Regions from separate parts of the Microbacterium gilvum genome, predicted to be linked through region 2. Evidence: predicted binding sites of a transcription regulator. Region 2 holds the regulator's gene; the other holds the start of a gene.
The links. Region 2 encodes HrcA, which represses chaperone genes, less so after heat shock. Its sites were predicted from a motif close to TTNGCACTCGNNNNNNNCGAGTGCNAA; they were not measured.
Positions count from the first base shown of each region.

Region 1: ABD998_RS08895 (Hsp20/alpha crystallin family protein) is a predicted target of HrcA. The motif match lies at 3,232-3,258, and genes of this name have one in related genera.

Region 1 covers NZ_BAABKO010000002.1:649,397-655,163, reverse strand. The annotation lists gene ABD998_RS08915 (phosphonate ABC transporter ATP-binding protein) at 1-172, opposite strand, end outside; gene phnD (phosphate/phosphite/phosphonate ABC transporter substrate-binding protein) at 172-1,086, opposite strand; gene ABD998_RS08905 (hypothetical protein) at 1,253-1,978, shown strand; gene ABD998_RS08900 (hypothetical protein) at 1,988-3,106, shown strand; gene ABD998_RS08895 (Hsp20/alpha crystallin family protein) at 3,325-3,744, shown strand; gene ABD998_RS08890 (DUF779 domain-containing protein) at 3,784-4,173, opposite strand; gene exaC (acetaldehyde dehydrogenase ExaC) at 4,173-5,720, opposite strand.
Region 2 covers NZ_BAABKO010000001.1:522,849-528,615, reverse strand. The annotation lists gene lepA (translation elongation factor 4) at 1-9, shown strand, start outside; gene ABD998_RS02720 (DUF1990 family protein) at 38-688, shown strand; gene hemW (radical SAM family heme chaperone HemW) at 688-1,905, shown strand; gene hrcA (heat-inducible transcriptional repressor HrcA) at 1,995-3,035, shown strand; gene dnaJ (molecular chaperone DnaJ) at 3,090-4,214, shown strand; gene ABD998_RS02700 (16S rRNA (uracil(1498)-N(3))-methyltransferase) at 4,219-4,950, shown strand; gene ABD998_RS02695 (HIT domain-containing protein) at 4,991-5,341, shown strand; gene ABD998_RS02690 (PhoH family protein) at 5,406-5,767, shown strand, end outside.

The DNA of each region.
Region 1 (5,767 bases), on a different contig from region 2:
ACCCGAGCAGGGCCACCATCTCTCCGGGGAAGAGGTCGAGGTCGACGCCGTCGAGCACGAGCGGCCCCTCTCCGTACGCGACCTTCAGGCCGCGCACGGAGACGAGGGGGAGCCGCTGACGCAGCTCCGCCGTCGTGGGAGCGGACGCGTCCGCCTGCTGCGTGGTCGTCATCAGCCGAGATCCGAGATGTCGACGTCGGCGATCGCGGCGATGTCGACGAACGGCTGGAAGATGTCGGCGGCCGGCTCGAGGACCGGATCGGTGCCCTGCATCGCCTCGAACATCGCGCCCAGCGCCTCGGCGTTCTCCTCCGTGAACACCGCGGGCAGCGCCTCCAGCAGCAGCTCGCGCTTGTCGTCGGCGATCTGCTGATCGGCGAGCACCGACACGGCGACGGGCATCGAGTCGCTCTCTCCGATCGAGCGCGTCTCGCCCTCCGCGAAGGGGAACATGTCGGTGCCGACCATCGTCGGGAAGATCGTCGACGTGCAGGCGACGTCGACCTGACCCTCCTTGAGCGCGATGAAGCTCATGTCGTGGCCGCCCGAGAACATCGACGTGTAGTCGACGTCCTTCTCGAGGCCCGCGCCGTCGAGCATCGAGACGGGCATGAAGTACCCGGAGCTCGATGCGGGGTCGGCGAACGCGACGACCGTGTCGGGCGTGATGTCCTCGAGCGACTGGAGCGGCGACCCGTCGAGCACGAGGCAGGTCGAGACCGGCTCGTCGTTGCCGGGCCAGGCGACGAGCGCATCGACCTCGCCCGTGTTGACGGCGAGCGCCGACGGGAACCCGCTCATGAAGCCGATGTCGACGTGGTGGTTTCGGATGGCCTCGACGACGGCCGTGTAGTCGGGCACGTCGACGATCTCGACGGCACGGCCGGTCTCCTCCTCGACGAGCGAGGCGAACGCCTCGATCGGGTTCTCGGCGGTCGGATCGTCGCCGAGCGGCGTGGTGGCGAAGGTGATGGGGGCGTCGGGGTCGGACGCCGCGGATGCGTCGGCGGAGGCGGCGGAGCAGCCGGCGAGGGCGACGCCGCCGAGGGCGACGAGGGCGAGGGCGGGGAGGACGCGGGCGCGCATGACGGGCGGGTTCCTTTCGGGAGGAGATATCGCGACGGGCGATATCGGAAAGGCAACCGCCTCCGGGTGACGCGCAATTGCGAGACCGCCGTACTCGGAAGGGAACCCGACGTGAACATCCGGTGTCGCGGGGCGTCCGCCGCTAGCGTGGGGGGGAGGGGGAGATATGGACGGGACACCGCAGCGCCCAGGAGGCGCCATCCGCCGCATCGTCGTGATTGTGGTCATCGGCGCCTTCGCGCTCGCGGCCGCCGGCGGCATCTTCGTGCTGCTCGGCGGCGATCCGGGCGGAACCGGATGGCGCGTGCTCGCGACGACGGCGCTCGTGGGCGCGTTCAGCGTCGGAGTGCTCTGCAACGCGGCCCTCATCGGCCGCCCCGCACAGGCGTTCGGATACGGGGGCGCCGTCGTCACGGTGGTCGCGGCCGCGCTGACGATCGGGATGGTCTGGGCCGACGGGGCGCCGTGGGACGCGTTCTGGCGCCTGCTGTGGACGCTCGTCATCGCGTCGGCGGCGAGCGCGCTCGCCGCGCTGCTCCTCGCGATCGACGCCGGCGGGCGCCAGGCGATCCGGATCGGGAGGGCGGCCACGCTCGCCGCCCTTGGCGTCGGAGTCGTTCTCGAGCTCGTCGCGATCTGGGTCGACGCCGCATACGACGACGACGCCATGCCTCGCATCCGGGGGGTCGTGTGGATCCTCGTCGCCCTCGGCTCCGTGACGATGATCGTGCTGTCGCTTCTCGTCCGCGGGCGCCCGGTCGCGTCTCCTGCGACGCTCTCGCCCGCCGCAGCCGACGCGATCGAGCGGGCGGCCGCCGACGCGGGGCTGACGCCCGACGCGTTCGTCGCGCGCCTCCTCGACGGGGGCGCAGCCCGCGACGGCGTCTTGTAGCGTCAAGGAGTGCCCTCGTTCGACGCCCGCGCCCTCACGGAGCCCGTCGACCGCGCAGCGGTGAAGCGGTTCGCGCAGGAGATCGACACGCGCTATCCGCGTTCGACGGGCGCGACGGTCGCCTTCGTCGCCGCGATCGCCTTCGCCGTGGTCATCGGCATCATGATCGTCGTCATCGGCGGCGGCGCCGTGCTGCTGGCCGTCGCGACGGGTTTGTCGGCGGGGGACGGCGGACCAGGGCTCGTCGGCTTCCTCCCGCTGCTCTTCTTCGGAGGCGTCGCCGCGGTCGTCGTCGTGGGCGTCGTCGTCTCGTCTCGCCGCATGAAGGAACGGCGCTGGCGGCTCGACCGGTTCGCCCGCGCGAACGGGATGGCCTACATCCCGACGCACGCCGATCCCCCGCTGCCCGGAATGGTCTTCGGGATCGGCGGCAGCCGTCGTTCCGACGACATCGTGCGGGGCACGACGCCTCGGTTCGTCGAGTTCGGCAACTACCAGTACACGACCGGCTCCGGCAAGAACAGGAGCACCCACCGCTGGGGGTACGTGGCCATCCGCCTGGACGCGCCGCTGCCGCACATCGTGCTCGACGCGCTCGGCAACAACACCGTGTTCGGGTCGAACCTGCCCGTCGGGTTCCGCACCGACCAGCGGCTCTCGCTCGAGGGCGACTTCGACGAGCACTTCGCCCTCTACTGCCCGGAGGGGTACGAGGCCGACGCGCTGTACCTCTTCACGCCCGACGTCATGGCGCGCTTCCTCGACAACGTCGGCCGGCTCGACGTCGAGATCGTCGACGACTGGATGTTCCTGTACACGCGGCGGCAGGTGTCGACGCTCGATCCGGCGACCTGGCAGTGGATGTTCTCGGTCGTGGGCGCGCTCATCGGCAAGCTCGACCAGTGGGGCAGATGGCGCGACGAGCGCCTGGCCGCATCCCCCGCCGGCTGGGCGCCGGGCTCGCCCGCCGCCGGGCCGCTGCCGTTCTCGGTGCCCGCCGCGACGGCGCCTCCGCGCGGCGTCGCGAGCGAGGGCCGTCGCCTGCGTCGCCGCTTCTCGTGGCTCGGCCTGGTCTTCCTCGTCCTCGCCGTCGTCGGATGGTTCCTGCCGCTCCTGACGGGCGATTGACCGGGGCACCGCGGCGGCCATCCCCCGTCCGCCGCGGCGCATCCTCCCGAACCCCTCGAGGATAACGGCGCGAGCCTGGGCATCCCACGGGGAGCACTGCCCGCATGGCAGGGGCTCGGCACCTCTTGGCACTCTCCGCTGTCGAGTGCTAATCTCTCCTTGAGTCGATGAGGCTCAAGTTCTGTAGGTGAACAACGCCACACAGAAGGAGGACGATCATGGCGATGTTCTTCGATCCGTTCCGCGAGCTGGACCGGGTGGCCCAGCAGATGCTCGACCGTCAGGGTCCGCGGCTCATGCCGATGGACCTCTACCGCGACGGCGACCACTACGTCCTGAACGCCGATCTGCCGGGCATCGACCCCGGCAGCGTCGACATCGACGTGGACGGCCAGGTGCTCACGATCCGCGCCGAGCGCACCGTCCGCGGCGACGAGGGCGTCTCCTGGATCACGCACGAGCGCGCGTCCGGCTCGTTCCTGCGGCAGCTCAACCTCGGTCAGGGGATCGACACCGAGGCGATCTCCGCCCGTTACGAGAACGGGGTGCTCAGTGTGATCATCCCCATCAGCGAGAAGGCCAAGCCGCGCAAGGTGGCCGTGACGCACGGCAGCGACGCGCCGGCTCTGACGTCCTGAGCGCGCCGGCGGGGGTCGGCGGCCACGCCGACCCCCGCCTCACCGGGCCGTGAGCCCGAAGCGCACCGCCTCCTCCCGGGTGAGCAGACGCGAGCGGATGAGGAAGCGCATGCCCGTGGGCGCCTCGACGCTGAACCCTCCCCCACGGCCCGGCACGACGTCGATGGTGAGGTGCGTGTGCTTCCAGTACTCGAACTGGGCCGCCGACATGTACACCTCGATCGCGTCGTCGAGGCCCGCGTCCACAGCGCCCAGCAGGACGTCACCCGGCCCCGTGAGGAACATCCCCACGGGATAGCACATGGGCGACGACCCGTCGCAGCACCCTCCCGACTGGTGGAACATGAGCGGGCCGTGCTGCGCCGTGAGCGTGCGCAGGAGCGCGGCGGCGTCATCCGTCACCGCGACCCTGCTGAGCTCCGTCGACATCAGAAGAACCCCATGGGCCCTTCGGCGTACGAGACGAGGAGGTTCTTCGTCTGCTGGTAGTGGTCGAGCATGCGCAGGTGGTTCTCGCGCCCGATGCCCGACTGCTTGTAGCCGCCGAACGCGGCGTGCGCCGGGTACTGGTGATAGGTGTTCGTCCACACCCGGCCGGCCTCGATGGCGCGGCCCGCCCGGTAGCAGAGGTCGGCGCTACGGCTCCACACGCCGGCGCCGAGGCCGTACAGCGTGTCGTTGGCCGTGGCGATGGCGTCGTCGTACGTCGCGAACGACGTCACGGAGACGACGGGGCCGAAGATCTCCTCCTGGAAGATGCGCATGCTGTTGTCGCCTTCGAACACCGTCGGGGCGACGTAGTAGCCCTCGCTCAGATCGCCGCCGAGGTCCACGCGCTCGCCGCCCGTGAGCACGGTCGCGCCCTCGTCCCTGCCGATCCGGATGTAGGACAGGATCTTCTCGAGCTGGTCGTTCGACGCCTGCGCTCCGATCGTCGTCTCGGGGTCGAGCGGGTTGCCCTGACGGATGCGGCCCACGCGGTCGAGCCCGTCGGCGAGGAAGGAGTCGTAGATCGACCGCTGGATGAGCGCACGCGACGGACACGTGCACACCTCGCCCTGATTGAGGGCGAACATCGCGAAGCCCTCCTTCGCCTTCTCATAGAAAGGGTCCTGCGCGGCGGCGACGTCCTCGAAGAAGATGTTCGGGCTCTTGCCTCCGAGTTCGAGCGTGACGGGGATGAGGTTCTGCGACGCGTACTGCATGATGAGACGCCCCGTCGTCGTCTCGCCCGTGAACGCGACCTTGCGGATGCGCGGGTGCGACGCGAGCGGCGCACCCGCCTCGATGCCGAAGCCGTTCACGATGTTGACGACTCCGGCCGGGAGCAGGTCGCCGATGAGGTCGAACAGCAGCAGGATCGACGCCGGCGTCTGCTCGGCCGGCTTCAGCACGACGCAGTTGCCCGCCGCGAGAGCGGGGGCGAGCTTCCACACCGCCATGAGGATGGGGAAGTTCCACGGGATGATCTGGCCGACGACGCCGAGCGGCTCGTGGAAGTGGTAGGCCACGGTGTTCTCGTCGAGCTGGCTGATGCCGCCCTCCTGCGCGCGCAGGACGCCGGCGAAGTAGCGGAAGTGGTCGACGGCGAGGGGGATGTCGGCGGCGAGCGTCTCGCGCACCGGCTTGCCGTTCTCCCACGTCTCGGCGACGGCGATCATCTCGAGGTTCTGCTCGATGCGGTCGGCTATGCGGTTCAGGATGACGCTGCGCTCGGCGGGGCTCGTGTGCCGCCAGGAGGCGAACGCCTTCCAGGCTGCCTCGACGGCGCGGTCGATGTCCTCTGCGGTGCCGCGGCCCACCTCCGTGAAGGGCTTGCCGGTCACGGGGGTGATGTCCTCGAAGTAGCCGCCCTTCACGGGCTCGACGAATTCGCCGCCGATGTAGTGCCCGTATCGCGGGCGGTAGGTCGCGACCGACCCCTTCTGGCCCGGTGCGGCGTAGACGCTCGACACGCCCTCTTCCACGATGGTCATTGCTGTCTCCTTCGACTGCGCGACGTAGGCGGGGCGGGGCGCCCCGC
Region 2 (5,767 bases):
GGGAAGTAGCCAGCGGGCTGCGGTTAGGGTGGACGACATGCGCCGGGCGACGTTCCGAGACGAGACGGTCGATTATGCGGCGGTCGGGGCGACGCAGGCCCCCGACCTCCTGCAGTATCCGCCGGAGAACAGCATCCCCGCCGCGTCGGCGTGGCGGATCGGCAGCGGCGAGGAGCGGTTCCGCACCGCGGTGGAGTCGCTGCTGTCCTGGGGCGCGCTGACGGGCGCGGGTCTCGAGCTGAGCGATGTCCGCCCGGCTCCCGGCCCGACGTACACGGGGGTCAGCTTCGACGAGGCGGGCAACGCGATCGCCCCGAGCCACTCCGACGACGACCAGCGCTTCGCGGCGGACGGCACGCCGTTCGTCGGCGCCGGGACGACGGTGACCGTCCGCGGCAAGGTCGACGGGGCGCGCGCCGACGCCGAGCTCCGGGTGATCTTCGTCGTCGAGGAGGCGCGTCGCGTCGGCTTCGCCCTCGGCACCGTCGGCGCGTCGGTCGTGAGCGGCGAGGAGTCGTTCATGCTCGAGTGGCGCGAGAACGACGAGGTGTGGTTCGAGGTGCGGGCGTTCGACCGCCCCGTGACGCTCTCCCTCCGCCTGTTCAAGAGCCTCGTGCGCCGTCGCCGTCGCGCCCTCTTCGCCGGCTATCTGCGCGCCATCTCGCCGCTCTTCCGCACGGCCGCCTGATGGCGGGAGCCCTCCCCGTCGGCGACCCCGCCCCGGCCGACGGAGCGCTGCCTGGCGACCTCGTCGTGGATCCGTCCACCGACCTCGGGGTCTACCTGCACGTCCCGTTCTGCCGGGTGCGCTGCGGCTACTGCGACTTCAACACCTATACCTCGGGCGAGCTGCGCGGCGCCCGGCAGGACGAGTACGCCGACACGGTCCTTCGCGAGGTCGCGCTCGCGCGCGGGGTGCTCGACGCCGCCGGCGGCCTCCGCCCCGCGCGCACCGTGTTCTTCGGCGGCGGCACGCCGACGCTCCTCCCTGCGGGCGATCTCGCGCGCATGCTCGACGGGGTGCGCGACGCCTTCGGGCTCGCGGACGACGCCGAGGTCACGGTCGAGGCCAACCCCGACACCGTCGACGGCGCGGTCGCGGACGAGCTCGCCCGCGCCGGCGTGACCCGGATGTCGGTGGGCATGCAGTCCGCCGTCCCGCACGTGCTCGCGGCGCTCGACCGCACCCACTCGCCCGCGAACGTGCGGACGGCCGTCGAGGCGGGCAGGCGCGCGGGGCTCGACGTCAGCGTCGACCTCATCTACGGCGCACCGGGGGAGTCGCTCGACGACTGGCGGGCGTCGCTCGACGCTGCGCTCGCGCTCGAACCCGACCACCTCTCGGCCTACGCGCTCATCATCGAGGACGGCACGAAGCTCGCCAGGCAGATCCGGCGCGGCGAGGTCCCCGCGCCCGACGACGACCTTCAAGCGGACATGTACGAGGCGGCCGACGCCGCTCTCGCCGCGGCGGGCTACGACTGGTACGAGGTGTCGAACTGGTCCCGCGGCGCGCAGCGCCGATCCCGTCACAACCTCGCGTACTGGCGCGGGACGGACTGGTGGGGCTTCGGTCCCGGAGCGCACAGCCATGTCGCGGGGCTGCGCTGGTGGAACGTCAAGCATCCCGCCGCCTACGCGCAGCGGCTGGCGGCCGGCGAGTCGCCGGCTGCCGGCCGCGAGCGCCCGGACGAGGCGTCGCGTCGACTCGAGCGCGTGCTGCTGGAGAGCCGCATCCGCGAGGGCCTCGCGATCGCGTCGCTCCCCGACGACCGCCGGCAGGCGGTCGCCGGCCTCATCGCGGACGGGCTCGTCGAGCCGGCGGACGCGCTGAGCGGGCGCGTCGTGCTCACGCTCCGCGGCCGCCTCCTCGCCGACGCCGTCGTGCGCGCGCTCACCGACTGATCGACGCGCGGCGCCGTCGGCCGACCGCCCGGCCGACGGATCGGTAGACTGGCACTCGGAGACGTCGAGTGCCAGGGAGAGGAGCGGGCATGGTCAGCGAACGCGGGCTCCAGGTGCTCCGCGCCATCGTGCAGGACTACGTCGACACCCATGAGCCGGTCGGAAGCAGGGCGATCGTCGAGCGCCACTCCTTCGGGGTGTCGGCCGCGACCATCCGCAACGACATGGCGCTCCTGGAGGACGAGGAGCTCATCGCCCAGCCGCACACGTCCTCGGGACGCGTCCCCACGGACAAGGGCTACCGCGTCTTCGTGGACCACCTGGCCGAGCTGCGGCCGCTCTCGACGGCGCAGCGCTCGGCGATCGCCTCGTTCCTGGGCGAGCCGTACGATCTCGACGACCTGCTCGCGCGCACCGTCCGCGTGCTCACCCAGCTCACGGGTCAGGTCGCTCTCGTCCAGTACCCCTCGTTCTCGCGCGCGAACATCACCCACGTGCAGCTCGTCGAGCTCGACCCGCAGCGCGTGCTCCTCATCATCGTGACCGACACCGGCCGGGTCTCGCAGCGGATCGCCGCGCTCCCGCAGGCGCTCGACGCGGAGGAGACCGCCACCGTGGCCACGCGGCTCGTGGCGCTCCTCGCCGGCCGTTCCGTCGCGGAGGCGGCGGACGGCCTCGAGCACGCGCGCGCCCAGGCGCCGACACCCGTGACGGCCGTCGACGCCGCCGTGCACGCCGTCGCGGCCGCCGCGGCGGAGGAGCTCGCGGAGTTCCGGCAGAACCGGCTCGTCATGGCGGGCGCCGCGACGCTGGCCCGCCGCGAGCACGACTTCCGCGGCAGCATCCACCCGCTCCTCGAGGCGATCGAGGAGCAGGTCACGCTGCTGCGGCTCATGAGCGAGATGGTGGCGGACGGCCAGGGGCTGTCCGCGAGCATCGGTCGGGAGAACGCCGCCTTCGGGCTCTCGGAGGCGTCGATCCTCACGAGCGAGTACGACTCCGCCATCGGCGCGGCGCGCGTGGGGATCATGGGCCCCACGCGCATGGACTACCCCCGCAACCTCGCGGCGGCACGGGCCGTGGCCCGCTACCTCACGAGGCTGCTGGACGAGGACGAGGGACGACGCTGACGCGTCGTCCACGAGGATGCAGCACGGGCGCCCCGCGCCCGCAGGAAGGCTGATGTGGCTGATCACTACGAGACCCTCGGCGTCGCGAAGGACGCATCGCAGGAGGACATCAAGAAGGCGTACCGCAAGCTCGCGCGCCAGCTCCACCCCGACGTGAACCCCGCGCCGGAGGCGGCCGAGCGGTTCAAGGACGTCACGCACGCGTACGACGTTCTCAGCGACCCGGAGCAGCGGCGCCGGTACGACATGGGCGGCGACGAGTCGCCGTTCGGCGGCGGGGCCGGGTTCGGCGGCGGGGCCGGGTTCGGCGGCTTCGGGGACATCTTCGAGACGTTCTTCGGCGGGGGCGGCGGCAGGGGCGGGCGTCCGCGCTCGCGCCGCGAGCGCGGACAGGACGCCCTCGTGCGCGTCTCCCTCGAGCTCGGCGACGTCGTGTTCGGCGCCCACCGCGACATCGAGGTGGACACGGCGGTGCTGTGCGAGACGTGCGACGGCTCGTGCTGCCAGCCCGGGACGAGCCCCGCGACGTGCGACGTCTGCGGCGGGTCGGGTCACGTCCAGCGCCAGGTGCGGAGCCTGCTCGGCAACATGGTCACGACGCAGCCCTGCGGCACCTGCCAGGGCTACGGCACGGTTATCCCGCACCCCTGCGCGACCTGCAACGGACAGGGGCGCGTGCGCTCCCGGCGCACGGTGTCCCTCGACATCCCGGCGGGAGTCGAGACGGGGCTGCGCCTGCAGCTTCCCGGCTCGGGGGAGGTCGGGCAGGCAGGGGGGCCGAACGGCGACCTGTACGTCGAGGTCACCGTCGCCTCGCATCCCGTCTTCAGCCGCGAAGGCGACGACCTCCTCGCGACCCTCGAGGTGTCGATGACCGACGCGGTCCTCGGCACCCGCACGACCATCGCGGGGCTCGACGGCGAGGTCGAGGTCGAGGTGCGGCCCGGCATCCAGTCGGGCGAGGTGCTCACCGTCAAGGAGCGCGGCATCACGGGGCTGCGCACCTCGCGGCGCGGCGATCTGCGCGTCGGCGTGCAGGTCGTGACCCCCACGAAGGTCGACCACAAGACGCGTCAGCTGCTCGAGGAGCTCGCAAGGCGGACGAAGGCTCCGGAGCCGCGCCTCGCCGAGTTCCACCAGGGACTGTTCTCGAAGCTGCGCGACCGGTTCCGGGGCTGAGCGGATGGCGCTGCACTTCCACGACGAGGGGGCCGGCTCCGTCGCGCCCGGCGGCCTCGTCGTCCTGACGGGCACCGAGGCGCACCACGCCTCGGCCGTGCGCCGTGTGCGCCAGGGCGAGCCCGTCACCGTCACGGACGGTCGCGGGGCGTGGCTCTCCGGCACATGCGAGGAGGTGTCTCCGCAGCGCGTCGCCATCCGCATCGGAAGCCGCGACGACCGTGCGGCGCCCGTGCCGCGCCTCGTCCTCGTGCAGGCGCTCGCGAAGGGCGACCGCGACGAGCTCGCCGTGCAGGCGGCCACGGAGCTCGGCATCGACCTCGTCGTGCCCTGGCAGGCGGCACGCAGCGTCCCGCGCTGGGAGGGCGCCAAGGCCGAGAAGGGGCGCACCCGGTGGGCGTCGATCGTCCGCGAAGCGGCCAAGCAGGCGCACCGTGCCTGGTTCGCGGAGGTGGCTCCCGTCGAGACGACGTCGGCTGTCGCGAGGCGCGCGGAGACGGCGAGGATGCTCGTGCTCGATCCGTGGGCGGAGGAGCCGCTCACGGCCGTCGACCTGGACGACACGCGCGACATCGTGCTCGTCGTCGGTCCCGAGGGCGGCATCGCCCCCGAGGAGCTCGAGCGGTTCGAGGCGGCGGGAGCCCGGCGCGTCCGCCTCGGCGACACCGTGCTGCGCACCTCGACGGCCGGCCCGGCGGCGCTCGCGGTCCTCGACGCGAAGCTCGGCCGGTGGTGACGGCGGTCACCGGAGCCGGCCGATCGTTAGACTCGTGGGCATGAGCGAGCCGACGATCTTCACGCGCATCCTGCAGGGCGACATCCCGGGCGAGATCGTCGCCGAGACCGACCGGGTCTTCGTCCTCAAGGACATCAGCCCGCAGGCGCCCCTCCACCTCCTCGTCATCCCCAAGACGCAGGAGTACCGCGACGTCGTCGAGCTGGCGGCGGGCGACCCCACCCTGCTCGCGGAGGTGGTCCAGACGGCCGGAGAGGTCGCTAGGGACCACGCCGGCGGGCAGTTCCGACTGATCTTCAACACCGGCGCCGACGCGGGCCAGACCGTGTTCCACGTGCATGCGCACGTGCTCGCCGGAGAACTCCAGGAGAAGAGCCTCATTGGCCACTGACCCCACCGACCCCGCACAGGGGGCGGACACCGTCACCCAGACCATCCATGCCGACGGCGTCGCGATGGTGCAGCTGCTCGGCCCGCAGGACAGGCTCCTGCGCATGGTCGAGCGCGAGCACCCCTCCGTCGACGTGCTCGTGCGCGGCAACGAGATCACCCTCACCGGCGCATCCGGCGCCGTGCGCGCGGCCAGGGCGCTCGTCGACGAGCTGCTCCAGATGACGCGAGAGGGCCACGATCTGGGGCCCGCCGACGTGACGAGCTCCAACCGCATCCTCGAACACGGCGGCCCGCGCCCGAGCGAGGTGCTCGGCGAGGCCATCCTCTCCACGCGCGGAAAGGTCATCCGACCGAAGACGCTCGGCCAGAAGGAGTACGTCGACGCGATCGACGAGAACACCATCGTCTTCGGCATCGGCCCCGC